DNA from 3 places in the Thalassospira indica genome. Region 3 is predicted to be linked to each of the others. Evidence: predicted binding sites of a transcription regulator. Region 3 holds the regulator's gene; each other region holds the start of a gene.
What was found. Region 3 encodes LexA, which represses DNA repair genes until DNA is damaged. Its sites were predicted from a motif close to ATGTTCTANTTTGGTTC; they were not measured.
Positions count from the first base shown of each region.

Region 1: the regulator LexA is predicted to act here: its motif matches at 7,983-7,999, upstream of DY252_RS05760 (ImuA family protein).
Region 2: the regulator LexA is predicted to act here: its motif matches at 6,710-6,726, upstream of DY252_RS11085 (PA0069 family radical SAM protein).

Region 1 is NZ_CP031555.1:1,198,338-1,208,460, forward strand. Features, by position in the region: gene DY252_RS05745 (hypothetical protein) at 1-1,472, shown strand, start outside; gene DY252_RS05750 (tectonin domain-containing protein) at 1,502-4,108, shown strand; gene DY252_RS05755 (tectonin domain-containing protein) at 4,119-7,622, shown strand; gene DY252_RS05760 (ImuA family protein) at 8,126-8,899, shown strand; gene DY252_RS05765 (Y-family DNA polymerase) at 8,793-10,123, shown strand, end outside.
Region 2 is NZ_CP031555.1:2,333,357-2,343,479, forward strand. Features, by position in the region: gene DY252_RS11040 (threonine ammonia-lyase) at 1-25, shown strand, start outside; gene rpmF (50S ribosomal protein L32) at 154-333, opposite strand; gene DY252_RS11050 (GNAT family N-acetyltransferase) at 375-1,061, opposite strand; gene DY252_RS11055 (GNAT family N-acetyltransferase) at 1,058-1,576, opposite strand; gene sseA (3-mercaptopyruvate sulfurtransferase) at 1,621-2,478, opposite strand; gene DY252_RS11065 (alanyl-tRNA editing protein) at 2,647-3,357, opposite strand; gene DY252_RS11070 (hypothetical protein) at 3,629-4,288, shown strand; gene DY252_RS11075 (hypothetical protein) at 4,375-4,902, shown strand; gene DY252_RS11080 (tyrosine--tRNA ligase) at 5,205-5,483, shown strand; gene DY252_RS11085 (PA0069 family radical SAM protein) at 5,532-6,695, opposite strand; gene DY252_RS11090 (LysE family translocator) at 6,866-7,498, shown strand; gene DY252_RS22150 (hypothetical protein) at 7,553-7,711, opposite strand; gene DY252_RS11095 (L-lactate permease) at 7,713-9,287, opposite strand; gene DY252_RS11100 (LLM class flavin-dependent oxidoreductase) at 9,466-10,123, opposite strand, start outside.
Region 3 is NZ_CP031555.1:2,767,823-2,777,945, reverse strand. Features, by position in the region: gene DY252_RS13155 (LysR substrate-binding domain-containing protein) at 1-558, opposite strand, end outside; gene DY252_RS13150 (LysE family translocator) at 675-1,340, shown strand; gene DY252_RS13145 (putative quinol monooxygenase) at 1,518-1,832, shown strand; gene DY252_RS13140 (citrate synthase) at 1,976-3,283, opposite strand; gene gltX (glutamate--tRNA ligase) at 3,394-4,800, opposite strand; gene DY252_RS13130 (ComEC/Rec2 family competence protein) at 5,080-7,080, shown strand; gene lexA (transcriptional repressor LexA) at 7,156-7,863, opposite strand; gene moaC (cyclic pyranopterin monophosphate synthase MoaC) at 8,026-8,505, opposite strand; gene trpC (indole-3-glycerol phosphate synthase TrpC) at 8,525-9,322, opposite strand; gene trpD (anthranilate phosphoribosyltransferase) at 9,319-10,123, opposite strand, start outside.

The sequences.
Region 1 (10,123 bases), 1.6 Mb from region 3:
ATTTCTCTTATGTGGCGATATATCGTTCTGACAGCCCGGATGTGCTGTATAATCTCGCCGTAGCATCGTACTTTTCCCACGATGCGCAAACAGCGGATGCGGCACTTTCGCGCCTTTCAAATATTCTTCCCGATGCTCAAAGGCGTCCTGAAATCCTCAAAGCCCGGATGATGGCACTTGCGGCGATGGATGACCGTGCTGGGGTTGATCGCCTATTGGCAAAATATGATGACGTTGCCGCCGATCAGGGTGATCTGCCGTTCATTCGTCGCCGGGTTGATAATTGGCGATCATTTTATGAAAGCGATGCTCAGGTCATTCTGGCGCAGGGTGGTTATGATCCCTATGCTGGTGGGGGCACCACTTATCAAAGCGATCCCTTTGGCGATCCATATGGAGAAGGCTCACCTGACCCCTTTGATGCATATGGTGATGATCCTGCGGACGCCTATGGTGTTGAAACCAGAGCGAATTCGACGGACGCATCAATGGTGGTGGTTGATGTTGTCCTGATCGGCACACAGGAAGATTTGCGCGATTCGCGCGGGGTAAACCTTCTAAACGGCTTGCAACTTCAATTTGGAGACCCCCTGACAGGAGCCCCGGCAGCCGGGATTACACGAACCAAAACACGTGACTTCCTGGGTACTGGGCTTGAGGAAAGCACCAAGACCATCACCTCGCAGATCAGCATTCCGGCGGTAAACTATTCGCTGAATATTGCCAATTCGCTGAACGCGGATAATCAGGTTCTGGCCAAGCCCAGCCTCGTTGCACAAAGTGGTAAAACGTCTGAGTTCTTTTCGGGAACGGAAATTCTTGCTGCGGCTGTTTCTGGCGGCAATGGGGACAGTGTCTCTGTTCAGAAAGAAGTTGGTGTGAAACTTGCCGTCACGCCAGAGGTTCTTCAAAACGACGACATCAGACTGCATGTGGTGGCAGAGCGTACCTTCCTGACCGACCCATCCAATTCCGTTGTGTTCGAGTTTCGACTTGATACGACAAAGACAAATGTTAATTCGACCGTAACGATGAAGTTTGGTGAAACGTTGATCCTTGGTGGATTGAGCGAGCGCGAGACATCGAAGGTTTCAGACGGTGTGCCTGTGCTTAAGGATATGCCGATCCTGAACTATCTGTTTTCCGAACGCACCGAGCGCAATTTCGAAAAATCAATCCTGATCCTGTTGACACCGCGACGACCACATTATGTGCGTCAGTCTGCAGAAGATCGCGAACGCATCAGCGGTCACATGTCTGAACTGGAACAGGAGACGTCGCGGCTCGAACGTCGCCACAGTGACTGGTTCACGCCACGGCCCACGTTTGAAAACATCCTGGACAAGCTTCAGGGCAAGGCATTCTTCGACGAATTCCGAAGTGGGGACATGGAACTCAATTCATCGTTCGAAGACACCAGCGTCGAAGAAAACCTGACGGAGCTTCGCAAGCATCTTCTTGCAGAGTCGTGAACCGGATCCACCAACGGAAAGGCTTGATCATGACAAGACTTTCATGCCGCATTGTTTTGGTCGTCTTGCTTGCCGGCGTTCTGCAGGCAATGGCGCCAATAAGCCATGCCGCGCAGGTACTTGATGATGGGATGTGGTTCACTTTGCCCGGGCAGGCACAGGACATTTCGGTGACTGCAATTGGCGAAGCCTATGCCATCTCGGTGGATGGAACCCCGCTTCGCTGGGATCCGCAAGAAGAACGGTGGCGCTCAATGTCGGGCTCATTTGCGCGCATCACCGGTGCAGCCGAGCGCCGCCCCTGGGTCATTGACGATGATGGTGATGTTTATCGCTATAACGGTCTGTGGTGGGAACGCAAAGGCAGTGATGTCGTTGATGTGGCGGGCAATGCAGGCGGCGAAATATATATCGCAAAGACGGATGGCTCCGTTCATAAATGGTTGGAACTCCGTCATAGCTGGGAAAACATAACCGGCATTGCGAGACGTCTTGCCGTCGATCCGGACGGACGCTTGTGGGCGGTCACCCCGACCAATGAAATCCGGATGCTTGATGACGAAGGGTGGCACACACTGCCCGGTCAGGCACACGACATTGCAGCAGGCGTCAATCAACGTGTGGCGAAGGTACACCCGGATGGTCGGGTAATGCTTTGGCGGAAGCGTGATCAGCGTTGGTTTCTTCTTAAGGGTGTGGATACGGCAACCGACATCGCGGTAACACGTTCGGGGGCACCGTGGGTCATATTGCAGGATCACAGCATTCTGGCCAAGGTTCGGATTGCTGTATCATCTGGCATCGAGCCGCAAGATCAAGAAACTGGTCCAGAGTGGCTAAGTGCACCGGAAGCCCGCCCGGATGACATCAAGGCGAATGATATAAAGGCGGATGAAATTACTTCTGACGCTCCATCCGCAAGTCCGCCCGCAGCACCGCTCGCGCGCGCAGAGCTGCCTCGTGCAGAGCCTGTTTCACCGCCGCCAGCAGAAACGCAAACGGCATCAAATGACCAGTCTGGTCTGGGCAATGGGCAGCGAACAGAACGACCTGTTTCTGATAATATTGCCGATGATCTGGCAGCCCGGACCTATTCCGGGACCCTGACTTTCACCGATACGCGAGACAATGCAGACCGTGTCGCCATTGGCCGGGATGGCAGCGTTTTCGCCATTCGTGGTGGCGATATATTGCGTTGGTCAAATACCAGACAACGGTTCAACGAGTTTCCCGGAAGCCTTGTTCGTCTTGCCGTCGACCCGGATGGCAATCCATGGGGTGTTTCGGCTCTTGGTCGGGTTTTTCGCCATACCGGGCGAGATTGGCAGCAAGTGATTGGCCAAACAGCTGCGGATATTTCAATTGGCGCAAACGGCGATGTTGTCACGGTGAACGCACAAGGGCGCCTGTATCGAATTGAGCGTGACGGCACTGTCGCGACACCGATTGATGGTAGTGGTGTTGCGGTCGGCGTAATGCCGGATGGCAGTACCTGGACTATTGGTGAAAATGGTTTCCTGCAATATTGCGACGAAACGGGATGCAAGAATGTCAGCCAAAAAGCATCCAGTCTGGCAATCGGTTCGGATGGGACTGTCTGGATCGTAACGCCAGAGAGTTTGTTGCGCCGGTACAACTCAGATACAGCAGGCTTTGAAACCATCCGGATTACAGGTCAAACGCCCCAACGCGTGGCGGCTGGACCGCAAGGTTACCCTTGGGTGGTCACAAAGGATGGATCGGTTCTATCCAGTCAGTTCTTTGAGCGTGATGAAAGTAATGATGTCCGCTTAGCGGCAACGACGTCCGAAGAAATGGACGGTCGTGGCGATACAACGTCAGTCACATCAAACGCTGTCGAAGGTTTCACCTTCACCAAGAACATCCGGTTCGACACTGTAAACACGGATGCAGCACCCTCTGGCGCCGATATCAAGCTTGCCATTGGCAACAACAACGTCGTCTACGGTTATTCCTATTCAGGTGGTCAGACGCAATCGGGTGCAATGTTTGTGTTTGATGAACGCCGCAAAAGATTTGTGAGTGAAACTACCGTTTTGGGAAACCAGAACGCCAATGTGCAGGATTTTGACATAACAAGTAATGGTGATATCTGGGCCTATACCACATCTCCGTCGACCGGCCTTTTCAGAGAACGTAATAACGGCCAGCTGGAATTCACGGTCAATGGTTTGACACCCGAAGGCGTCTCGGTTGCTCCTGACGATACAGTCTACGCGATCTTTTATACCGGTGGTGATTACTGGCTGTATTCCAAAGATCCCGACAAAAGCAGCTTTTCACGGTTTAGCAACTTTAATTCGCTGTTCGACGTTTCGGTCGGGCCGGGTGAAGATGTGTGGATTGTTGATCGCAATCTATATGTCCGACAATGGACGGGATCAGATTTCGAAAAGCGCCCGCGTCAGGGGCAAAAGGCCCAGGCGATCCGGGTCTCGCGAAACGGCGAAGTCTTCATCCGCAGCGTGGATAACGACGTCTATCGCTGGAATGCGACCAACAAGAGCTTTGATCTCATCAAGAACTCCAGAGCCGAAAACTTCGACGTCCAAGAAGACGGACGCATCTGGCTGAGTGTGGACAACACACCGCTCGTCAAACGGGCACGCGATTAGGAGCAAGGACATGAGCAACCAAAACAACATCTCAATGTCTGCGGACATCGGACATTACCGACTATCCCACGCAGGGTACAGTTCCCTTTTGCGCCAAGCTGGCTGGCAAGTGATGCTTGCTATCTTCATTGTGCTGCTTGGTTTCGTTGGTTTGACGTTCTCCACTATTCCAGCCAAGGCTGAGGCGATTTGTGGTGGTCTTGATCAAAACGGACAATTGCAAGACAGCTGTACAGGGCGACCTGCCAAGTATGAAGGCAAGCCCGGTACGTCCTGTCCATCGGGGCAGTTCTATGATCTTGAAGCCTGCTGGTCCTGCCCGTCCGGTTATGCCCGTTCTGGTGACCATGTTACCACCGATACGGCATGCCACAAGATCACGGACAAGGATGTTTTTTCTGATGCCAAACCGGCGAAACTGCTTGAAGGCGTTTCTCAGTGTCCGGCGGGAAGCTTCTTTGATCCTTATAATGGCGGGACCTGCTGGCGCTGCCCGTCGGGGTATAACCGGACGTTGTTTGACCCGGTACATTCCGACAAGGCTTGCGAGCGGGTGACTGGTTTTTTGCAATTCAGTTGGCGTAACGCGGAATTCAAAGGTGCGCAGTGTGGTGACGATAACGCTGTGTTCGATCTGATTGACGGTGGTACCTGCTGGTCTTGCGGTGATGGATATGTCCGCACCATCAATTCAGTCAAAAGCAGTCAGGCCTGTGGGCGCCCCATTTTCGAAACCGCCTCTGCCGAGAAAAAGGGCAAGGCCGGGTGCAAGCAATATGGCAATAACGCATTCTGGGACCCGAAGAATTTCGGAAGTTGTTACAGCTGTCCGGCGGGCTATACCCGATCAAAAGAGTCTGTAGATTCGCCCCGTGGTTGCCTTGCCCCATCAATTGAATGGGAAATGGCGCCGTATGTGAGCAAAGGTTTCATGCAGATGGACGGGGCGACCGAAATCGTGCTGAAACTGATCGAAGAGCGCACGGAGCTCGAGCGCATTGCGGTTAACATGGGACGTGCAATCGGGACAGACCGGACCCGATCCATCGAAGCGCTTTGGCAGGAAATTGCGCAGTTCCCCGAAGAGAACCTTGCACTGCGCTATGCGGTGCTTAATCACGTGATTACAGCTGTAAAAAGTGGCTCCGTTGCGCCAAGCAGCCCTGAGGGTCGACTTGTTCGGGAGATCGAGAGTTTTGCCAACGGCTATCGCGTCTATCTGGCGACTGAGGCCGTGAAAGCTTATGACGTCTGGCATGCTGCCCAGACCCTGAAACTCAAAAACAAGCAAGAGGCAGATACAAAAGCAGGGCGTTCGGATATGCGGTTCCTGTTCAGCGACCAGTTGCCCGTGCCGCCGAATTTCGAGCAGGTGACAAACCGTGCAGCTCTGGTCAACACAGTGGCTGCCGTTCCTACATTGGGCATGTTTTCGACAGCACTTATTCCACTTGATGATGAAACGGTTGCCGATCGAATAATCAAAGAGGCTTATCCCAATCGGACGGATGACGTTCTTGACGACTTTGATGAGATCACCAACCTGGACGATAAAATGAGAAGAGTGGGGCAGCAGGCAGATGACAGCCTGGATAATGTCCTTGGCTCTACCGATGACCTGGGCAAGGTTGCATCAAAGATCGGTCAGGAAATGGGCGAACGCGCCGATGATGCTGCACGTGTTGCGGCAAAGGCAGCGTTCAAGGCATCCAAGAAGCTCATCACCAAAATGCTTGCGGTCAGTGGTCCGCAAATCGTGATCGAGATTGCGACGGCGGTTTTGGAGGCAGAACTCAACAAGAACCTGGCAAAAGCAGATGCGCGTCCGGCACTGATGCGCGCACTTGAACACGCAAAGTCCTATAAACCAAGCTTGCGTGTCTGGCTGCAAAACAAGGATGAAGCGTCCAAGGTCTATGCATATTGGGCATTGGCAACAAGCAACGAAGTGCGCGCATCGGTAAGTGATTTGAACAAAATCGCTGTCGCGGCAACGGCAAATTATAAAGAAACCCGCTTTGCGGCCGATCCGCTCTATTACGTCTATAATGAAGGCCAATGGCATAATTTCGAGGGGCAGGCGACAGCTATCTCAGCCGGTCCAATGGGCGATGTTTGGCATATTGGTGGTGGTCAGGTCTATTGGGCTGATACGGCTAGTGACAACAAATGGTCTGCTATTGGCGGTGGCGATACCTTCGTTGATATTGCGGCAATGCCTTCAAAAAAATCGGCCTTTGCCCTGATGGAGGGTGGGGCAATGAAGACCTATGATGGCCGGGCCTGGCGCAATGTGCCGGGCATCGGTCATGCGGTCGATGTGGCCCCGGATGGACGCAAATGGCACATCGGTGGCAGCAACAGCCTTTATGTCGCAGGCCCTGATGATTTCAGGTGGCAGCGGGTCAATGGCCCAAAAGCCAAAAAGATATCGGCAGGACCGGGCGGGATGCTTTGGGTTATCGATACCAACGACAAGCTGCACTATTTCCTGAACGATCAATGGAAGGACTTTGGCCGCAAAGCGCAAGATGTGTCGGTCAGTTCAGACGGAGCTGTCTGGATTACCAGTCTGGGTAACGAGGTCTTCCGGCTGTCCTATAACGGTCAGTGGAAGAAAGGCAATGGCGGAACCATCCATCAGGTAGATGCTGGCGAAGCGGGTACATTGTGGGCATTGCGGCCAGATAACGCGATTGTCATGTATCGACACAAATCAGCGTCGCGCCCACCAATGGCTGATCCCGGCTCGTTCATTGATTCAACCAAAACCATTGTGCAGGACAACGGGATTACGATCACACATATCGAGGTCGATGAACCAACAGTTACCTATGTCGTGATGTCCGGTCCCAAGAAGTGGCGAGATGTCGCCGGTATCGCAAGCCAGGTCAGCATCGGCAAAAGCGGGGATATCTGGCATATCGGTGGAAGTGGCTCGCTTTACATCCAACCCAAAGGACATTTGGGGTGGAAGCAGGTTCTTGCATCCGGTGTCGCTCGTGTTGAAGCCGACCGGCTTGCAAACAATGCCTTTATCCTGACCACGGATGGTAAAATGTGGAACGTGGATTCCCTTGGCAAGAAAACACCGATTTCAGGCTGGGCCTCGGATATTGCCGTCGATGACGTTGGAACCAAGTGGCACATTGGCGGGAACGGCAGCGTCTATCGCATGGGCGGTAATGGCTGGGTCAGGGTTCCGGGCAATGTTTCCAGAATTGCGGCCGGTGGCGACGGGGAAGTTTGGTCAGTCGGTAGAAATAATGAAATCTACCGATTTGCTAACGACCGTTGGAACGAGATGCCTGGCTCGGCACGTGATGTGGCTGTCGGCAGAGATGGGTCGGTATGGCATCTGGGCGGCCCGAACGGCGATGTCTTGTATAAATGGAACGCCAAAGATGAGAACTGGGAGGGCATTGACCAAACCAGAGCGCAGACCGTGTCGGTTGGAGCGGATGGTGACGTCTGGGTCGCCCGACCAGATGGCTCTATGACAGCCTATGATTAAGGCGTGGTGGGATTGGAAGTCGTAATCGGCTTCCAATCCATTTCGTTGCAACTCACGATTTTCATTGTAGCTTTTCGATAGGACGACATCGTTAAAACAGTTTCTCAAGTCGCTTTGACGGAAATTGTCATCTTTTATGTCAATCCGTGGCAACTTATTTGGCAATCGAAAATGCTAAGACATTGATTTCGCTGGATGCCGAATGTCACCTTTTGTGGCACCTGACAATCACCATATTATATGATGATTTCCCGTGGTTACCTTACCCTCACCGTAAATCATCAGACTTTTTGCGTCCCGCTCGCCCGGTTGTCATAATTTGGGGCAATGAAGGGTTGATTGGTACGGTGCTGCAAAAACGAAGCAATCGAGAACAATTTCGCAAAGTGGTGACAGCTTCCTGGTTGACTCTGAGAGGCGAGAATCCTAATTAAGAACAAATAGTGAACATTTGATCTTGATGTGAGATGCTGGCTGACAGACTTCATAATGCACGCGTCGTATTGGCAGAGGCGGAAAAGCAATGGAAAGTGAGCTTTTCCGGCTTGTCTGGTGATTCAAGCGATGTCATTTCGTATATGTTCGGGAACATCATCACATTATCTCGGCATATCAGTCTTGGTGGTATCGCTCGGGTTGGTCTGCATGAAGTAATCAGTCGTCATGATGTGGGGGCGGCATCAATTCTGGCGTGGTATCTGTCGCAGATTGACTTGCAGGAACAGGTAGGGAAATCAATAGGCAGGCCCGTGCTTTGGGTCAGGCAAAGGGGGGCGATTGATCAGGGTGGTTTTTATCATCTGGCATTGCCGATTGATCTGGATGCAGGGACACGACCTTTGATGATGGTGGTTGATCAACAGGCCACAGCACTTTGGGTATGTGAAGAGGTCGCCAAATCTGGACAGTTTTTATCAATCATACTGGAAACCACCGATTACGAACTGACGGCGTCACGGCGTTTGCAACTGGCTTGTGAGGTTGCCGGAACACGGATGATCGTCATGCGCAACGCATCACAAAGCGGATGTTTGATGCCATCAAGCGCGCTGACGCGCTGGAAGATTGAACCGGTATCGGGTGCAGAGCAGAACAGAACGGGGAATATTCATCATCTCAGCCTGATCGGGGGACGCGGGGTCCGACCGGGAAGCTGGAAAGTCAAAACCGATGCAAAAACGTTTTCTTTATCTGTGGCTGACCCACTGGAAAACCGACTGTCAGAAGACAACCCCAAAGACAGGCACGCCCACGCCTGGTCAGCCCCGCGATGTTGACAGTCAGAAAACTGCCCCACAGGCCTCAAAGGCACAAGCCACCCCGCACGTGATCACGCGCAGTGACCACAAGGGCGTGCTCGTCTGTGGCCTGAATGCAGCGGCACAAAAGGCCGGGCTGCAGGGCGGCATGCGCCTTTCTGATGCGCGCAGCATCCTGCCCGATCTTCAGGACAGCCCCGAAGAGCCAGAACTCTGCGATAGCAAATTTGCCCGTCTGGTGCGCTTCATGGACCGCTATAGCCCATGGATCGCACCAGACCGCGACCTGCATGCGCATGGGCTTAATGGCGATGCGGGCCTGTGGCTTGAAATCACCGGCGGCAGTCATTTGTTTGGCGGCGAAAGTGTGATGATCAAACAGATCCTGCGCGATATGAAAGCCCAGGGCATTGCTGCCCGTGCTGCCATTGCCGATACCGCCGGGGCCGCATGGGCCGCGGCCCGGTGTCATCCGGGCGCACCCGGTGAGCGCATTTTGTCCCTGCCGCGCGATCACGGGGTTGCGGCCGGGTTTCCGGTATCGTGCCTGCGATTGTCTGATGACATCAACGCGGTTCTGTCGCGGCTTGGCCTAAAACAACTGGGCGATATCACGCCCCTGCCGCGTGCCAATATCACCACCCGCCTTGGCCCGAATGTGTTGCATCGCCTTGATCAGTTTTATGGCCGCCTGCCCGAACATCTGAATTTCGAGCTGCCCGATGCCCCGTGGCTGATCAAACAGAACTTTGGCGAACCATTGGGGAGTGCAGACACGCTGGCACATGCGATTGAAAGCATGGTGGCCGAGCTTTGCGCCAAACTGCGCGATGAAAACCTTGGTCTTAGGCGGTTACTCGTCCGGTCCATTCGGGTCGATGGCCATGCCCATACCATCACGACCACAACTGGCACGCCCTGCCAGTCCGAAAGCCATATCTTGCGCCTTCTGGCGGAAAAGATGCCCGGGGTGGATACCGGCTTTGGCATCGAACAGGTGATTGTCTATGCCCCCTGGGTCGAACATGTTGCCTTTCGTCAGGTCCGCCTTGATCGCAAACAGGAAGAGAGCAGCGATCATATCGCCCTTGCCCAACTGCTCGATCGCATTGCCCATCATCTGGGGCCCAAGGATATCCTGTTTCGTCCGGCCCATCACGCCAGCCACCTGCCCGAACGGGCCACCATCCGGCAATCGCCCACCGGGGCTGCCAAACCGGCACGTCTTGCGGATGCGCCTTT
Region 2 (10,123 bases), 430 kb from region 3:
CACCGGCACGGATGGATTTGAGTAGGGATAAATAAAAAGGGATGAAACCAAACGGTTTCATCCCTTTTTAAACCAGACGCCAGTCCGATGGACCGGCGCGGAAATATATAGCGTCGCAAACCGCCAAAGAGCAAAAAGCTCTCCGGAGCGGAATTACATCTTCGGCTCGACCACCTGACGACCACGGTACATACCGGTCTTCGGATCAATGTGGTGCGGGCGATGCAGTTCGCCGGTCTCTTTGTCTTCGCGGTACGAGCCCTTGGCGAGCTTGTCATGCGAGCGACGCATGCCCTGACGGGACTTGGTCACTTTTTTCTTTGGCACTGCCATGGGTCATCATCCTCTGGCTTGGGTAAACTCAGGCGCGCTTGTTACCGTGCGCGGTCGGGAAAGTCAACGATCAAAGTGTCGGAATCTGCATTATTTGCATTTTCCGGATCACTTTCGCGATCAGGTGTATCGCTCGCGGGATGACCATCATGATCGACATGGTGGTCGATATGCGGGATCAGTCCTGTATCGCGCGGATCATCAACAATATCGGTTCGGCGATCGTATATAGCAAATCCTGCCTTTTGGTAAGCCCCAAGTGCACTTGGATGATCAAGCGTGCAGGTATTGACCGTGATACGGGTGGGTTTGAAGCTCCAGGCGGTATCAATCGCCCAATCCAGCAGGTATTTGCCAAAGCCCTTGCCGATGAATTCCGGCATCAGGCCCATATAGTGCAGATCAATGACGTTATCCGATTCAAAGTCCGTCAGATCAAGCTCGGCAAAGCCGGCAGGCACGCCAGCAACATAAAGCACATAAACATGTGTTTCCGGCTTGGCGAGGATTGCAGAGAGTTCTTCGTCGCTCATCAGGCGGCGTTGCCACCACAGCCAAGGTTCGCCGACCGTATTATATAGGTAGCGATAAAATGACAGGGTCGGGTTTTCAGCCCGGATGATCGCGACCTTGCCGGGCGGGACGATGGTCGGTACGCGTTCGGGCGGGCTTTGCATTTCAAGGAAGCTGATCACAACTTCCAGCTTGCGCGGATTGGATGGGGTCATTGGACTAAACTCTTGCGCAGTATTTTGTTTTGGTGCGGATCAGGATCAGCCTGATCGGTGACGCTTGCTATAAAGTCATAGCCGAGTTTGGCGTAAAAATCACCCGCTGCGGCATTTTCAATCGTGATCCGGATTTCACTTAAGCCCGAAAGACGCAGGATATCCTCGGCCAAACTTACCAGTGCGCGGCCAATGCCACTGCCTTGGGCGTGCTCGGCGATCGCCAGATAATGAATCCAGCCAAAGATAGCGTCATGGCCGGTCATCATGGTGGCAAAGATTTGCTGATCATCTGGCATGCGCGCGACAATCAGGCTGCCATTATCGGCCGCAATACAGTTTTCGATATCCTGCCGCGCATCGCGGATCGCGGGGATCAGGCCGGTCGCAATCCAAAGGCGGGTGATGGCGGCAATATCGTCGTTTGAAGGGGCTTTAAGCTGTTCAAGAATGATGCCCGCGCCATCGGTGGTATGGTTGGTCATATCCGAACCGAACGGGGATGGGGCGGGCATCGAGTTTCTCATTTTAAATGTGTGATGCGGACGGGGTCGGATGTTCAGGCCGGGCCGGTATCAACCGGGCTGTCTTCCGTGGTGGCCCATTCCGCCCAGGATCCGTCATAGACCGCGACCTGTTTGTGGCCGGAAATATAGGCCCCCATGGCAAGAACACAGGCCGTGACGCCCGAACCACAGCTTGCAACAATCGGTTTGTTAAGGTCGACACCTGCTGCGTCGAACGCGGCCTTGATTTCATCCGCCGACTTAAACGTGCCATCCGAATTCAGAAGCTTGGTAAAGGGCAGGTTGTAGGAGCCTGGGACGTGGCCGGATTTGCCCCACGGATCATCAACCTCGCCACGGAACCGTTCGCCTGCGCGGGCATCCACCAGCTGTTCGCGTTTGGTTTTTACGTTCGATAGAACCTGATCATATTCACGCAGCAAAAAGCTGTTGGCGCGTGCGGTAAAGTGGCGTTCGCGCGGCGGGGTTGGTGCATCAGTCACCGGGCGTCCCTCGGCGATCCATTTTGGCAGGCCGCCATCGAGAACGACAACATCATGATGGCCGAAATGACGCAGCATCCACCATGCACGACAGGCTGCAAGGGCGGAACCCTTTTGGCTATAGACAACCACACGGACACCATCGCCGAGGCCCAGTTTGCGGACCTTGGCGGAAAACTTGATCGCATCGGGCATCATGTGCGGCAGCGGGGCGCTGTCATCGGCGGCGATATCATCGATATCAAAGAAAACCGCGCCTGGAATGTGTTCGGCATCATAGAAGTCGCGGGCATTCTTGTTTTCGGCTGGCATGTACCAGCTGGCATCGACGACGCGCACGTCCGGCGCATCAAGGTGATCCGCAAGCCATTGGGTGGACACAAGGGCGTCGGAAAGTGGGTTGGTCATGGACAAGCTCCGATTGACGGTGGTGGATTTCCGGTTGGTTCCGGGATTGTTTTAAATTTGGTCCTGAATCTATTTAAATTTGTAACGGTCCTGCCGCTTGCTGGCAACTGGCAGTCAAACCGGATGGTGGTGATCCGTATGTTTGCCAGTTGCCAATTACAAATGGCGTCAGTCGTCAAATACGATATTGATCCGGCGGTTCTGGCGGCCTTTCTTTTCGATTTTGGAAACCATGACTTTGCCGATCTCGCCGGTTTTGCGCACATGGGTGCCGCCACAGGGTTGGAAATCAATCCCTTCTATGGTGACAGTCCGGATGGAATGTCCGTCCATTGGCGGCTGTACCGACATGGTGCGCACCAGTTCCGGGTTGGCTTTAAGCTCGGCGACGGAGATTTCCCCGTCATAGACATCGGCATCGCGTGCGATCAGTTCGTTAAGCTTCTCGCTGATTTCATCCTTGTCGAGCGTGACCTCTGGCAGGTTGAAGTCCAGCCGCGCCTTATGGGCGGCGATGTTGCCGCCCGTGACATCGCCTTCGATGACGGCACACAAAAGATGCAGGCAGGTGTGAAAGCGCATCAGCTTGTGGCGGTTGTCCCAATCAAGTTCGGCTGTGATCGTATCGCCGACCGCGGGCAGGGGATGATCATCAGCAATGATGTGCAAGATACGCCCGGTTTCGCGATCCTTGACCGTGGTGACGACCGGAAGTGCCGTGCCATCGCCAAGCGTTAGTGTGCCGATATCGCCCGATTGGCCGCCAGCGGTTGCGTAGAACACCGTTTGATCAAGTTCGATCCCACGATCCGAAATACTGGTGACGATGGCGTTGCAATTCTTTGCATAGGCGTCTTCGCGAAACATCAGGCGTGTCATGTTTTCTGGTCTCCCGTTGGTGGCGGTTGATGGCGTTCTTGATTTTACCGCCCGGCGTTTGGTGCCGGGGCGTCCGTTCGTCGCACAGGATTGGTGCGAAAGGATTGATTGCCGGGATTATGGTGCGGTGGCGGACCGGCAATTGTCGAGGCCAAAGTTACGGCAATCCTTTGGTTGGAATGTAAGTTAGTATACATAAATGTAATATTGATGTTGTAAATTGTACGTAATGTATGGTATCGCTGCGGTGTAATTCAGGAGTGATATAGCCGTGCCAGCCATTATCCATGTCAAGCTTTCCGGTGAAGGGGACTTCGGGCCAGTCGACCTCGAATGCGCGATTCCGCCTGCGCGTTTGCCGGTGGTGATGGCTGCCTTGTTCGGGCAGGCACCGGCGGCACCGGGAATGGCTGTTGACGCGGTGCATGGTTCTGTACCTGGTGTTTCGGGTGGCGGTCGCCCGCGCGAGAACGGCGCGGTTGATGTCTTCGCCAATGAAGGTGCGGGGGGCAAGGTGAATGATCGCGCCGCGACCGCAGCCAGTGGCGTGCAGGGGACAGGCGAGGCATATTCTGCCAATGGAAATACAGGCGATGCGGCATTTTCCGGAGCAGTAGATCCCGGCATGTTCATTACGGGGTTCGTTGGCAGTTTTGCCGATTTGGTCGGACGCCTGCAACCACGTGGCTTTGCCGAGATAATCTTGTTGGCGGCAATCTGGCTGCAATATCGCGATGGCAGGAGTTTTGTAACGCGCGGTGATGTGCGCCGCCTTTTGCGCCGCCAGAATCACCTGCGGATGCCGCGCAATTTTAGCCGGGATTTCCATGCGGCCGTGGCAAGAGACTACCTTGAAGAAGTTGAGGGCGAAGACGGTTACACCGTTGCAGCTGAAGGCTTCCGCTGGTTTCGTGACGAGTGTATGAAATAATACAAAAAGTCGAAAAAGATATTGACGTTATGTATGTTTGTTGTATCTTTTTTGCAGGGACAAACAAAAACGGGTGGGACCAAATCATGAGCGCGTGGGAAGTCAGAAGCAGCTGCCGGGTATGGCGGGGCCGTTATGTCATTCGTGGTGATGTTGATCGTATTGCCAACGACATTGTTGAACTTCAGCAAAACCGGTTCCCGGGGCTTGATGCGGAAAAGGTTTCGCTTCGGGTTGTGACCATGGCGGTGATGTCGGTTCTGGCCGAGGAATGCTGCGAAGACGGGGTGACCGCGGCCGAACTTTCCTTCCTTTTGACCACTTGCCTCGGGATGCCGATTTCTCCGACCCGGATTGAACGGGAAATGGAAGGTCTTTCTGGTCTTGTCTGGACCGGACAGTGGGGTGGTGAAACCCTGTATGTCATGGAAAAACGTGGTTTGCGCTTCTTTGAAAGTGCACGTGCCAGGGCGCTTTGCGAAGATGGAAATGTAAACGCCAAGGACCGCGAAGGTGTTGCCGCCAGCGAAGCACAGGACGCGGTGAATGCCATGATTGATCCCGCCATCATCAGCGAACCGGCAGTGCATGCCCGCTATCGGGTTGTCAGCTAGGATCTTCGCTTACAGGCCAAACCATCAATGTTTCATTGCACCCGCCCGTTTTGCTGGCGGATGTTTTTCTTTGGCGTGGAGGGTGGCCAACAAGCGGCTTGACCAAACGAAAAAAGCGCCATATGCATAAAAGCATGGAAAACATTATTACACATCAGAACGCCTATTTTACGTCGTGCACATAGCGCGGCGCCTGTTGATGTGTTTGTAAATTAAACCAAGACCGGCTGCCCCAGGGCGGCCTTTGTTTTTTCCATAAACCGGTTTGCCCGAGGTGGCCCCACCAACAAGGAAACCGAAAAATGACCCATATCTCTCTTGCTGATCGCATGCCGACACTTGATTTCACGCCCAATGCCCTGAAAGACGGGATCGGGGTGGTGCCGCTTATTCTGATGGCGGGTTTTGCCGAGACCAGTACGGCGGCAAGTGAACTGGTTGCACGCGGTGCTGTCACCATCGAAGGCAAACAGATCATTGATCCTGACCATCATATCCTGAGCTACGCCTTTGATGATGGCGAAGTGCTGCGCCTTACGGTTGGGGGCAAAAGCACGATGCTGATCCGGCGCGCGGACTGAACCGGATGGGGTATCTGTTGCGGGATATGGGCAATGTTGCTGGTGATCTCAGAACAGCGACATTTGCCCGTTCGCGCTGGGACGTTTGAAGCCGCTGCAATCAAGGTTGAGCGACCGGTTGGTCAGGCCATGCTTTTTGCGGGCAGCGTCAAAGCGTTTGGCGATCAGATCGGCAATTGGGCCGGTGCCGCGCATGCGGGTGCCAAATTCCGATTGATAGGTTTGACCATCGCGCATCTGGCGGATCAGCGACATCACCTTTGCCTTGCGATCAGGGTAATGGGCCTCCAGCCATTCTTCGAACAGATCGGCGATTTCAAGCGGCAGCCGCAAGACGATGTGACCAATCGATTGCGCACCGGCGTCCTTGCAAGCCGCAACGATCTTTTCGATCTCCGTATCATTCAGGCCCTGAATAACCGGCGCGCACAGGACGGTGACGGGAATGCCGGCATCTGAAAGTTTTCGGATGGCCTCAAGCCTGCGGTGCGGGGCAGAGGCACGGGGTTCCAGAAGGTTTGACAGCCGGTGATCAAGGCTTGTGACGGATACTGCCACCGAAGCCCGGTTTCGGGCAGCCATCGGGGCGATCAGGTCGATGTCGCGGGTGACCAATGCACTTTTGGTGATCAGTGAAAAGGGATGTTGGCAATCGGCCAGAACTTCAATGATCGACCGTGTCAGTTTCTTGTCACGGTCGACCGGCTGATAGGGATCCGTGCTTGTGCCAATAACAATCGGGGCGGGTTGATAGGCCTTGGATGACAGTTGCTTGCGCAAAAGCTGGGCTGCCTCTGGCTTCCAGAAAAGACGCGTTTCGAAATCAAGACCGGGGGACAAGCCCAGATAGGCGTGGGTCGGACGGGCAAAGCAATACACACAGCCATGCTCACAGCCACGATAGGGGTTGATCGAGCGATCAAACGGGACATCGGGGCTTTGATTGCGGGTAATGACAGAACGTGCGCCATCAATGCCAAGGGTGGTTTTGATCCGTGGTGGTTCCTGTTCTTCAAGCAGATGTGACGTCCAGCCATCATCAACTGCCTGATGGATATATCTTTCAAACCGGCCATTAATATTTGAAACAGCCCCGCGTCCCTTTTGCGCGCGGGCAGGCAAGACGTTTTGGTCATGATCCGGGCGCGTCCAGTCATCACCAAAAGGCGTGTTTTCCGTATTTTGGTCCATGAATGCGGTTTGGTTTTGCATGCAAACAACGTATAGAACAAAACAGGAACATTCAAGCGGAATCAGATAAAGCGCCAAGCCCGAGATCTGCCGTGTTCCGGATTGCTGCGATACAATTGTTTGCTTGTCGGAAAATCAGATCGACTTATAGTCCGAGAAGGTTTTGCGGCGGATCAGAAAGGGAATGCCCCATGGATTGGTCACAGGTTTTGAGTTTTGCATTGGTTGCGTCTCTGCTTGTCATGTCGCCGGGACCCAATGGTGTGCTGGTCGCAAAGACCGTCCCGACATCCGGGCGCGCGGCGGGGATGGCCAATGTTGCCGGGTTCGTCAGTGCCTTTTACCTGCACGGGACTTTGTCGATCCTTGGTATTTCGGTGATTCTGGTGCAATCCGCACAGGCCTTCATGATCGTGAAGTTCCTTGGCGCGGCCTACCTCTGCTGGGTCGGTTTTAAGGCATTGCGTGATGCCTGGCGCGGGGTGAAAACGGTTGCCGAAGTATCACCGGCGAAGCGCAAGCGCACCCTGATCAAGGCTTATGGCGAGGGGTTTTTGACCAATGCGCTGAACCCGAAAGTCTCGATATTCTATCTGGCGGCGTTCCCGCAATTCATCCCGGTGGGAGAGGGGGCGGTGACCTCGGCCTTCATGCTGGTGTGCCTGCATGCGGCAATCAACGCCATCTGGTTTGCAGCCATGATCATGTTGCTGGCACGCCTGACGCGCTTTGCCGGGAGTGGTCGTTTCCAGCGCGCGCTTAAGGCAACCACCGGGGCAGTATTCATTGCCTTTGGCGTCAAGCTGGCTGCCCTGCGCCCATAAGGTTGGCCCAAGATATTCTGATAAGCCTGTCGGTCAGATTGATCGGCGGGCTTTTTATTTGCGCACGACAATCAGGGCCATGACAGCACAAAACAGGGCAAACAAGATGTCGCTTGCAGCGACGTTGTCTGTCACCAGTGCCTCAAACGCCGCAATCGGCAGGATGATTGAGGTCAGGACCAGAAAGACCGGGTTAAACAGTTTGTTTTTCATGTTACGCGCCCCCGTTCATCGTCGTGATCAGAAGGATACCCAGCGCCATGAAGCCGCACAGTGCGGTCAGGATGACACCGGTTTTAAGAACGACTGACAGCACTGGTCCTTCCTTGCCCGACAGACCCACTGTTGAACAGCCAACCAGAATTTTTGACGGCGCCAGCATGCTGCCAAGTGATGCGCCCGTTGCTTGGGCGGCCAGAACAAGGGCGGTTGAAAGGCCGGAAAGTTCGGCAGTGTGGCGCTGGAACATGCCAAAGACAACGTTGGAATTATTCGTGCTGCCGGTCATGAAGGCACCAAGCGCACCAATTGCCGGTGCAATCACCGGATAGGCAACGGCAAAGGCCCCGGAAAAGACCGCAGCCCCGCCTTCGGCCAGGGCGTAGGTCATGCCCGCATGGTCCATGATGATGGCAAGGCCGATCACCGGCACCATGCCGATACTGGTCGGAAGACCGCTTTTAAGCGTGCGTTGCCAGATGCGTTTGCCAATCCCGTCATCGTAGTGACCGCGCAGCTTAAAGAAGGTAAAGCTGATGGCGGCGGTATAAAGCAAAAGCGCGCCGGGATGACCAAAGATCGCAATGGCCTTGGCACTTTCGGCTTCGATCACCCAGCCGCTCGCGGTGGCCGTTTCCGGGAAATCAAGCGTGAAGCGGATCTTGCCCAGCAGCATTTCGACCGCCGGTACGAAGGTCGCCATGGTGACCAGCACAATAAAGACCAGATAGGGGGTCAGGGCCTCGATCAAGGGCATGTGTTGATGATCATCAACGACCTGTTCGGCAACATCATCAGGATGCGGTTTCCAGAACCGGGTGACGATGATCGAGGTAACAAGCCCGGCAATCCCGGCAGTCAGACCGCCGAGTGTCCAGACACCGTAATTGGCCATGATATATTGCGCCACACCCATCACGCCGGAAATCAGGACCAGCGGCACGATGCGACGACGAATGGTGCGGAAACCGCCATCCAGCCACAAAACAGCAGCCCCGCACATAAAGCCCGACAGGCCCAAAAGGATTGCCGAATAATGGGTCAGTTCGGTGCCGGGAATACCGGTGACACCAATCAATGCCTCGAACGAGGTTGCCATATTACCAAACAGGACTGACCAGCTATGCCCGATCATCGGGGCGGCAACAGCCAGCACCGGCGAGAAACCCATGCCGAGCAAAAGCGGCGCAACGACGGCAATCGGTACGCCGAAGCCTGCAACACCCTGCAGGAAGCTTGCGAACACATAGCCCAATATCAAAAGCTGTAGCGGTCGATCATCGGTCAGTGACCGAATGGCACGCCCGATGGTTTTGATCGCGCCGGCTTCTTCGGCCGCGAAATACAGGATCAGCGCCGCCCAGACGATATAAAGGATGTAAAGGGCCAGCATCACGCCCTTGGCCTGGGCGATGATCAGCATGTCGGTCGGCGCACCAAAAAAGAACACTGCCAAAATGACGGTGACAAACCATGCAGCGGCACCGGCACGCGCAGCGCCCCAGTTTGCCTTGATCATCAGAAAAAGAATGGTCGCGATTGGCAGGGATGCCAGAAGGAAGTTGGTCATGCAGGGCGCACCATAACCGTTTGAACCATGGGACTATCGTCAGGAAATTCAACGAGATGGGATATTGTATGACCAATGATGCAAGCGCAAGCAGCGTGTTTGGTATTTCGTATGATGAAATGAAAATGCCGGACTCTTATCAAGCCCGGCATTGATGAAAATCGAATGGTTGATGGCTTCAGGCGCAGTCTTTGTCCTCTGCCTTGTCGTTCATTTCGCCAAACAGGTCGGCGGCGATTTCAAAGGATTTCAGGCGTGCAGTCTGATCATAGATATTAGCCGTCACCATGATTTCGTCGGCCTTGGTCATATAGGCAAATTCGCGCAGTTTCCTGCGCACCGTTTCGCGGCCACCGATGGCGGCATAGCGCATGGCATGATCAACACCGGCCTTTTCAACGCGGTTCCAGATTTCGCTCATATCCTTGACCGGTTTGGGCAGTTGGCCCGGCGTGCCGCGCCGCAAATTAAGGAACTGCTGCTGCATCGAGGTTGCGAGATATTCGCCTTCCTCGTCGGTATCAGCGGCAAAGAAACCCATCGCAGCAACCGCATAGGGTTTATCAAGGGCTTCGCTAGGCTCAAACCGGTTGCGATAAAGGGTTAGCGCATCCATCAGCATGTCCGGCGCAAAGTGCGAAGCAAAGGCAAAGGGCAGGCCAAGGCGCGCGGCAAGATCGGCTGAAAACAGGCTGCTGCCCAAAAGCCACATCGGGACCTGCGAGCCATAGCCCGGCACGGCCCGGATCGGTGGATTGCCTTCAAGCGGGGCAAGGAATGCCTGTACCTGCAAGACATCCTGAATAAAGCGTTCCTCGGATCCATGCATGTCACGA
Region 3 (10,123 bases):
AGCGACCAAGCACATGGTATCTCTGAACAGAGGTTCGGTGCAGAGTTCCGCGTCTTCCTTTGCTCCGAGCCGGATAGCTCCGTCAATGCCACTTGTCGAGAAATCAACCTTGTATTCTGAGGTATGAATGCTCAGCGAGATCGATGGGTGCGCCGATTCAAATTGAGCAACTCGCGGGATCAGCCACTTGGTGGCAAAGGAGGACAGGGTGGAGATCGTAAGGTTTCCACTGACATCCGTCTGGGTAATCTTGGAAAAGGCTTTATTGATGCGGAACAGGGCAGCGTCCGTGGCGTCGGCAAGTTCCTTGCCTGCTGCCGTTAGTGTTACGCGTCCGGATTCTCTCACGAATAGTTTCACGTTGAGTTGATGTTCCAGTCTGCGGATCTGCTGACTGACAGCCGCCTGAGAGACATTCAGCTCGGCAGCACTTGCGGAAAAGCTCAAGTGACGCGCGGCAGCGTTGAACATCCTTAGCCCGTTCAGTGAATAATGGTTCATATCATAACCCAAGCTTATAGGGATATCACAATATATCGCTTTTTCTGCTTGGGACATCCTTCTAAATCATAATTCATATTTTGCGGGGGGCGACAAATTCCCGTCCATCAATAGACGTCAACGAAAGTGCAGCATCAAACGCACCGTTGTTGATACCGCCATCAAGGATAATCATGGAAAATATTCAAACGTATCTTCCGGGGCTGCTGGCAGTTTTCGCCGCCATATCCGTTGCATTCATGAGTCCCGGTCCAAATTTCCTCGGGATTGTCTCCAGCGCGGTGAAGCACCGGTCTAATGGTGTTTTTGTCGGCCTGGGTATCAGCTTCGGAACTGCTGTCTGGGCGTTTTTTGCCAGCACCGGGGTGACGGCTATCCTGATGGCCTATGATAATGCAGCTTTTGTCCTTGGTATATTGGGTGGGGTCTATCTGTCTTGGTTGGGTTTCAAGTCTTTGAGGGATGCCAGGACGAGTAAAACCATGACCATTGCTCAGGAAGGGGAAGCCGTATCGTCCAAGCCATTTGCCAGTCTGCAAAAGGGGATGTTGATCCAGCTAACTAATCCGAAAACCGCCATGTTCTGGTTAGCTGTGGCTCCGCTTGCCATTTCGCCGCAAACACCTTGGAGCATCATTGCCATGCTGGTGCTTGGCTGTTTCACCATTGCGGTTGTTTGGCATGTATTGCTGGCCCTGATGTTTTCGTCCGGCCCGGCACGAAGTGGTTACCTCCGGCTGAAGCCGATCATTTCTGTAATCTTCGGGATTTTGTTCATTGGACTTGGTCTCAAGCTTGTTTACGGCAGTGTGATTGCCTTGATGAAGGCAACTGTATGAAACAGACGTTCCATGACCAAGTCGAGGGCAATGATTGTCAGGGCCAGTATCAACAGGTTGTGTTCTGGGATGGGGGCTGTTGTGTCGCTTGCTGTCTGCAACAGTGCTTTGCTGTCAGATCATTGAAGATTAACGCAAGCAAGGGAGAGATATCTCGTGCAAAGGATAAACAAGCAAGTGCAATTCGATTTTCGGGATTACAATGACGGTTTCGTCATAGCAATATGGCTTGTGGCAAAAGACGGAGAAGAAGAGGAGGTCGCGAAACTTCTGGAAGGACTTGTCGCACCAACGATGGCCGAGCCGGACGTCAAACTGTTTCTGCCATACAGGTCGCCGAAAGATATCAAGACCTTTTTCCTTTTTGAGCTTTACCGTGATGAAGCTGGTTGGCAGGCACATCAGGAAACCCAGCATTTTCTAGATACAATCAGGGTTCTGGAACCCAAGCTGGACAAGAGAGAACGGGTGCCGTTTGTTCCCTTTTTATAGTCTCAGTACTTAGAAACATCTCAAACTGAATGCTCACAGAGAAGAGGTCGTGTTCTGTGGATGAAGCTCTGAAGGGGATAGATAATCAAAAAAAGGCCCGGAAATTTCCGGGCCTTTTTCTTGTCGTATGATCGTTTTGCGGCTTAGCGCTTGTCGACCGGAACGAACGGACGTTCTGCAATACCGGTAAACAGCTGACGCGGACGACCGATTTTCTGAGACGGATCTTCGATCATCTCTTTCCACTGGGAAATCCAGCCAACGGTACGTGCAACAGCGAACAGCACGGTGAACATGCTGACCGGGATACCCATCGCCTTGAAGATGATGCCCGAATAGAAGTCGACGTTCGGATAAAGTTTCTTCTCGATGAAGTACTCGTCTTCACGTGCGATGCGTTCCAGTTCCTGGGCAACGTCAAGCAGCGGGTCGCTGATATTGAGTTCTTTGAGAACTTCGTGGCAGGTTTCCTGCATGACCTTGGCGCGCGGATCGTAGTTTTTGTAAACGCGGTGACCAAAGCCCATCAGACGGAACGGATCGTTCTTGTCTTTTGCTTTTGCAACATATTCCGGGATGTTTTTCACATCGCCGATTTCGTTGAGCATGACCAGAACGGCTTCGTTTGCGCCACCATGTGCCGGACCCCAGAGGGATGCGATACCAGCCGCAATACAGGCAAACGGGTTGGCACCGGATGAACCTGCCAGACGCACGGTCGAGGTCGACGCATTCTGTTCGTGGTCGGCATGCAGGATCAGGATACGATCCATTGCCTTGGCCAGAACCGGATTGACTTCATAGTCTTCACACGGGTTGCCAAACATCATCTGCAGGAAGTTTTCCGCATAGCCGAGCTTGTTGTTCGGATAACGGAACGGCTGACCGATGGAATATTTATATGCCATCGCCGCAATGGTCGGCATTTTCGCAATCAGGCGATAGGCCGAAATCATACGCTGCTTCGGATCGTTGATGTCGGTGCTGTCATGATAAAACGCAGACAATGCGCCAACAACGCCGCACATGATCGCCATCGGATGCGCATCACGGCGGAAGCCGTTATAGAAATTGCGCATCTGTTCGTGGACCATGGTGTGCATGGTGATATCATTTTCGAACTTGGCTTTATCGGTGGCATTGGGCAGCTCACCATAAAGCAGCAGATGGCAGACTTCGAGGAAGTCGGCATTTTCTGCAAGTTCATCAATTGCATAACCGCGGTGACGAAGGATACCAACGTCGCCATCAATATAGGTCAGCTCGGACTGGCAGGAGCCGGTCGAAGTGAAACCCGGGTCATAGGTAAAATAACCGGTTTCAGAATAAAGTTTGCGAATGTCGATAACAGACGGGCCGACACTACCCTCCATCACCGGCATCTCGAACGACTTGCCAGTGGCATTGTCGGTCAGGGTCACGGTGTGGGAAGTCTTGGTATTGGATGCCATGACTGTTTTTCCTTCCCTGTTTGAACGAACACGGTTTCAAGTTGTGTGCAGCATAATGCTGCGGCGCACAAAGCGCAAACGGGTTATTAGCTTTTCTTTATTCGCTGTTGTTAAGCATCAAAATGGCGAATGCGTTTCAGCGTTTGGGTTTTGCCAAGCACAATCATTACTTCGAAAATGCCTGGTGAAGAGTTGGAGCCTGTGAGCACCGCCCGCAAGGGCTGCGCGACTTTGCCAAGCTTTAACTCAAACTTATCGGCAATGGCACGAACACTTGCGTCAACGTCCTCTTCGGTCCAGCTATCAAGCGCTTCAAGACTGTTGGCAAGTTCCTTGAACAGACCTTCAGGTGCACCATCAATCAGGGACTGGGCTTTCTCGTTAACGGACGTGACGCCATCGGTAACGTAGAAGGCAGAAGAGTCGGCGAGCTCGATAAGAGTCTTGGCCCTTTCTTTAAGGCCTGCCATGCCGTTGATCAAGATTTCTTTTTGCGATACATCAAGCGCCTCAACGCCAATTTTCTTGGCAATCAGCGGGGAAACCTCGTCTACAAGGCGTTTGTCATCGGCCTGACGCAGGTAGATGCCATTAAGGTTGGTCAGCTTTGCAAAATCAAAGCGTGCAGCCCCTTTGCCGACATCTGTGATGTCAAACCATTCAATCGCCTGCTCGGTCGAAATAACTTCATCATCGCCATGGCCCCAGCCAAGACGCAGAAGATAGTTGTTCAATGCCTCGGGCAGGAAGCCCATTTCATCGCGATAGGCATCAACACCCAGCGCACCATGGCGTTTCGACAGCTTGGCGCCATCCGGACCATGGATCAGCGGGATATGCGCAAAGGTCGGGACATCCCAACCCATGGCATCATAGATGACTTTCTGGCGGAATGCGTTGGTCAGGTGATCGTCACCACGGATCACGTTGGTAACACCCATGTCATGGTCATCAACCACTACTGACAGCATGTAGGTCGGCGTGCCATCGCCGCGCAGGATGACATAATCGTCAAGCTGCTCGTTGCCGACGCGAACTTCGCCCTGCACCTGATCATGGATCACCGCGTCGCCTTCTTGCGGGGCCTTGACGCGGACTACCGGTTTGACGCCCTCAGGCGCCTCGGATGGATCGCGATCGCGCCAGGTGCCGTCATATTTCATCGGACGGCCTTCTGCGCGGGCTTTCTCGCGCATGGCGGTCAACTCCTCGGGGGAGCAATAGCAATAATACGCTTTCCCGGCATCAAGAAGCTGTTGGGCGACTTCTGCATGGCGGTCGCGACGGGCAAACTGGAAAGTCGGCTCTTCGTCTGCGGTCAGGCCAAGCCAGTTCAAGCCGTCAAAAATGGCGTCTACCGCCTCGGGCGTTGAACGTTCACGGTCGGTATCCTCGATCCGGAGCAAGAACTTGCCACCGGTATGTTTGGCATACAGCCAGTTATAAAGTGCGGTGCGTGCGCCGCCGATATGCAGAAACCCGGTCGGAGACGGGGCAAAACGGGTAACAACCGTCATTCAATCTATCCGTTATTTGGATGTTGTCGCTTGTCCTGAGGACTTTTGGCGTGCAGGCTATAGCACAAATGACACGCTGTTGCACCACAGCGGATGTTAGATAGAAACAATGCGGCAGGCGGGCTATTGGACATTCGTCGTACGGCGGCAGGTAAAATTAAATTAAAACAATTGTTTGTGAGTATTTTCTCACAAATTGATTTTGTTGTAACAAGCCAAAGAAATAAATGGTTTCTGTCCTCGGTTATCTTCTTTGGGTTGGGCTGTGCTGCGTATTTCTTGCTCCCTGCGCGTATCGGGCTTGGTCAAATTGGTCTGGCGGTGATTCTGTTGTGCTGCGGTTTCTGGATGTCGCGGCGGGTTGCCACTCTGGCCTTCGCGTTTCAGCTGTTTGCCAGTTTGGCGTTCGGGGCTTTGACAAGTGCCATTCATATTGAACTAGGCCCGAATAATATCCCGACAAAAACGCTTTATATGACCGAGGTCACAGGCACCATCATTGCCCTGGAACCACGGAACGGACGCATCCGCGCCACCGTGCAACCGTCCGAGATTGTCGGCATTGCCCAAGACCAACTGGACTGGAATGTAAGGCTAAGTTTCTTGGGTGATAGTGCGCTTTCGATTGGTGATCAGATCCGCGCGAACGCACGCCTTTTTCCATTGCGCGCACCTGCCGTTCCCGGCGACCCGGATTTTTCACGCAACCTGTATTTCAGCAATATTGCCGCATCCGGCTTTGTCTTTGGGCGACAATTCGAAGTTCTGGAAACTCAAAAAGATATAAATAACAACACATTGTTGGGGAGTATTGAAAAGGCGCGTCAATATATCTCAGCTGTCATCAGTGATGAGATGACTGGTCCCGAAACCGGCATTGCCAAGGCGCTGATCATTGGCGAGCGCGGCGAGGTTGCCCCGGATATTGCCGATAACCTTCGCAAATCCGGCCTTGCGCACCTGCTGGCGATTTCCGGTCTGCATATGGGGTTGCTTTGCGGGACGGTATTTTTCCTGATCCGGTTCGGGTTGGCCGCCATTCCTCAAATAGCCTTGCGCTATCCGATCAAGAAATGGGCGGCGATGGCGGCCATGCTGGCGGGGCTTGCCTATCTCGGATTATCCGGGGCAACCATCCCGACCCAGCGCGCCTTTGTCATGTTGCTTGTGGTTTGGCTGGCACTCCTGCTGGATCGCCGTGCCATATCGTTGCGCCTTGTGGGTGTGGCCGCGATCATTGTGCTTGTCATTCGGCCTGACGCGGCACTTGGGGCTAGCTTCCAACTCTCGTTTGCCGCCGTTGGCGCACTTGTTGCGTTTTATGACGGTCCGGGGCGACGCTGGCTGGATCGGCAGGGGATGCTGTCATGGTATGAGCGTGTCGGTCTTTATCTTGCCGGTTTGCTGCTGACCAGTCTGATTGTGACGGCCGTGACCGCTCCCATCATCGGTTATCATTTTGGCCGTATTTCGATGCTGGGCGTACTCGCCAATCTGGTCGCCATTCCGGTCATGGCATTCTGGGTCATGCCATGGATTGTCGTAACGCTGGCGCTTGTGCCGATTGGGTTATCGGGGCTCTCACTGTCCGCGATGAAGCCGGGTTTGACGGTGTTATTGGAAACAGCCGAACTGGTTGCCGCACAGGATTGGGGGCTTTGGTATGTCTCGGGACTTGATATGCTGACGGTTGCCTTGGGGCTGTTTGCCCTGGCCTGGATCGTCATCTGGCGTGACAAGGCGATGATCGTGCCGGTTCTCCCGGTGATTATTGCCGCCATCATCTTTCAGGTGCTTCACAAAGAACCCGAAATCCTGATATCGGGCGACCGCGAAAGCTGGGCTGTCTATGATCGCGATGCCGGTATCCTGCATACCTCATCGCGGCTGAATGATTTTCAAAAAGGCATCTGGATGAGCCGCTTTGGCATTCGCCCCGAACACGAACAAAGCCGCGTACAGGCCTGCCAGAACGACCCATGCTCCCTTGATGTTAGCGCTAACATCGTTCAGTCACGGATTATTGTCGCAAGTCGGATTGCCAATCCGTTTTATGCCTGCCGTAATGCAGATATCATTGTCAGCCTGCAAACAGATTTGCCCACCACCTGTCAGGCCTCTGGCGCGCGCATGGTCATTGATGATGACGTTCTGTGGTGGCAGGGTGGCGTTGCGATCAAGCTGCCATCGAAGCCAGATGAAAAGCCTGTCATCAACACCGTCCGCGCTGAAGCCGGCAATTGGCCATGGATCATCATCGGCGGCAGAGCAGGGCGATAAGAGCCTGATCTCACTCAAAAAAAACGCCCGGGCGTGCGCGCCGGGCGTTTGTGGTTGATAACTTCGCGCAAGCAATCAGTACTGACGCAGCAGCCCGACCAGACGGCCCTGAATGCGCACACGGTCCGGCGACAGGGCGCGGGTTTCATAGCGTGCGTTGGCCGGTTCCAGCAGAACTTCACCACGGCCACGCTTCAGGCGCTTAAGCGTGGCTTCGGCGTCATCGACAAGGGCCACCACAATCGTGCCGTCATGGGCCTGTTCGCAGCGCTGGATCAGGACGGTATCTCCATCAAGAATACCGGCATCAATCATCGAATCCCCCGATACTTCAAGCGCATAGTGATCGCCGGCGCCAAGCAGGGCGGCGGGAACCTGTACCATGGTCGTTTGATCGCGAAGGGCCTCGATCGGTGTACCGGCAGCAATCCGGCCATAGAGTGGCAGACCAACGGATTCCCCGGCCTCGGAGAAGGCGGTTGGCACCGTGGTCGGCCGGTGGGCGGCCTTTCGCACACTGGCAAGCGAGGTCACATTGCTTGGCGTTTCCGGGGCGTCATCATCGCTGTTTTCGGGCAATCGTACGACTTCAAGCGCGCGCGCACGATGGGCAAGGCGGCGGATAAAGCCGCGTTCCTCAAGGCCTGTGATCAGGCGATGAATGCCGGACTTGGATTTAAGGTTCAGGGCCTCTTTCATTTCATCGAACGAGGGCGAAATCCCGTGATCGCGAAGGTAATTGTCTATATAGACCAGCAACTCATATTGCTTGCGCGTCAGCATGATATTTCCCGAACCTGTAAAAAGAACAAAAAGGATACATAAATGTTCTACTTTAGTTCTTTTCGCGGGTCAAGCGGCTCTGTGCGATTAAACGATAAAATCGAATAATCAGCGCAACTGTTCAAAAAATGTGAATAGTGGCCGTGCTGGACAGAACGGAATCTAGTCCGCGACGAAGGTCCCCGATTTGCCACCTTCTTTCCGGGTGACCCGCAGATCGGTAATCCTCATACTTTTATCCACTGCCTTGCACATATCAAAAACCGTCAGCGCCGCAACCGAGGCAGCGGTGAGGGCTTCCATCTCGACACCGGTCTTGCCAGTCGTCTTGCAGGTGGCGGTGATATCGACGGCATCCGCGTCGGTCGCAAGTTCCAGATCCACCGTCACCGAGGTTAAGGGCAGGGGATGACAAAGCGGGATCAAATCGGGGGTCTTTTTTGCCCCCATGATCCCGGCAAGCTGGGCGATGCCAAGAACGTCGCCCTTTTTATGGCCGCGCGCGGCAATCAGATTGGCGGTTTCGGAAGACATCAGAACCCGGGCCTTGGCAATGGCGGTGCGCGCAGTTTCTGCCTTGGCCGAAATATCGACCATCACCGCGTTGCCACCGGCATCAATATGGGAAAGCTTGTCTGCCATTGGTTCTGTCCAGTATTGATCAGGCCGCAAGGCCCAGCAGGTTGCGGGTGGCGGTTGCGACGTCGTCCTGGCGCATCAGGCTTTCGCCAATCAGGAAGCACTCAGCGCCGACCTTTGCCATGCGTGCCAAATCGTCCGGGGTAAACAGGCCGCTTTCGGCCACCAGCAACCGATCATCGCCGACCATGCCTGCCAGTTCCTCGGTCGTGGTGAGGCTGGTTTCCATGGTTTTGAGGTTGCGGTTGTTGATCCCCAAAAGGCGTGATTTCAGCTTAAGCGCGCGTTCGAGTTCCGGGGCGTTGTGCACCTCAATCAAAACATCCATGCCAAGGCTGTGCGCAGCATCTTCAAGCTCAGAAGCCAAGCTATCTTCAAGGGCCGCCATGATCAGAAGGATGCAATCGGCCCCCAATGCACGCGCCTCGGTGATCTGATAGGGATCAACCATGAAGTCCTTGCGAAGGGCCGGAAGATCAACCGCCGCACGGGCTGCGACCAGATAGCTGTCATCGCCCTGGAAATAGGGGATGTCGGTCAAAACCGACAGGCAGCTTGCGCCGCCCGCCTTATAGGCCTTGGCGAGTTCGGGCGGATTGAAGTCCGGGCGGATCAGCCCCTTGGAAGGCGATGCCTTTTTGATTTCGGCAATCAGGCCATAACGCCCATAGGCAACGCTGGTTTCAAGCGCCTTGATAAAGCCACGCGGGGCGGATTGTTCCTTTGCCTCGGCCTCGAGGGTGGCGAGCGTCTTGCGCGCCTTGCAGGCCGCAACGTGATCGCGCTTGTCATTGCAGATTTTGGCTAGTACGTCGCTCACGCCGGGGTTCCTTCGTTGGTGATTGTCACAAGGCCTTGCAGGGTTTCGGCGGCCTTGCCGCTATCAATCGCCTCGGATGCCTTTTTGATGCCATCGGCCAGATCACTGGCAATCCCGGTGACGACAAGGGCCGCACCGGCATTCATCAAAACGATGTCGCGATAGGCCCCTTTTTGGGCAGCCAGCAGATCAAGAATGGCCTTGGCATTGACATCGGCATCACCGCCCTTGAGGTCGTCAAGCGTTACGGTTTCAAGGCCGAAATCACTTGGGCTGATTTCAAATGTGGTGACCTTGCCGTTCTTGACCTCGGCAACATAGGTCGGGCCGGTGGTCGAGATTTCATCAAGGCCGCTGTGGCCATGAACAACCCAGGCATGGACCGATCCCAGACGGTTCAATACATTGGCAATCGGTTCTACCCACTGTTTGGCAAAGACGCCAAGAACCTGACGTTTGGTCTTGGCCGGGTTGGCCAGCGGTCCCAGCAGGTTAAAGATGGTGCGCGTGCCCATTTCAACACGGGTCGGCATGACATGGCGCATCGCCGAATGGTGGCGGGTTGCCATCATGAAGCAAAGATTGATGTCGCGCAGCGCCTTTTCCAGAAGCTTCATATCGGCATCAAGATTGACACCAAGCGCCATCAAAACATCCGCAGACCCGGATTTGGACGATGCCGCACGGTTGCCGTGCTTGGCAACGGTGGCACCGGCGGCGGCAGCCACGATCGCCGCCCCGGTCGAGATGTTATAGGTGCCACTGCCATCACCACCGGTGCCGCAGGTATCGACCGCATTT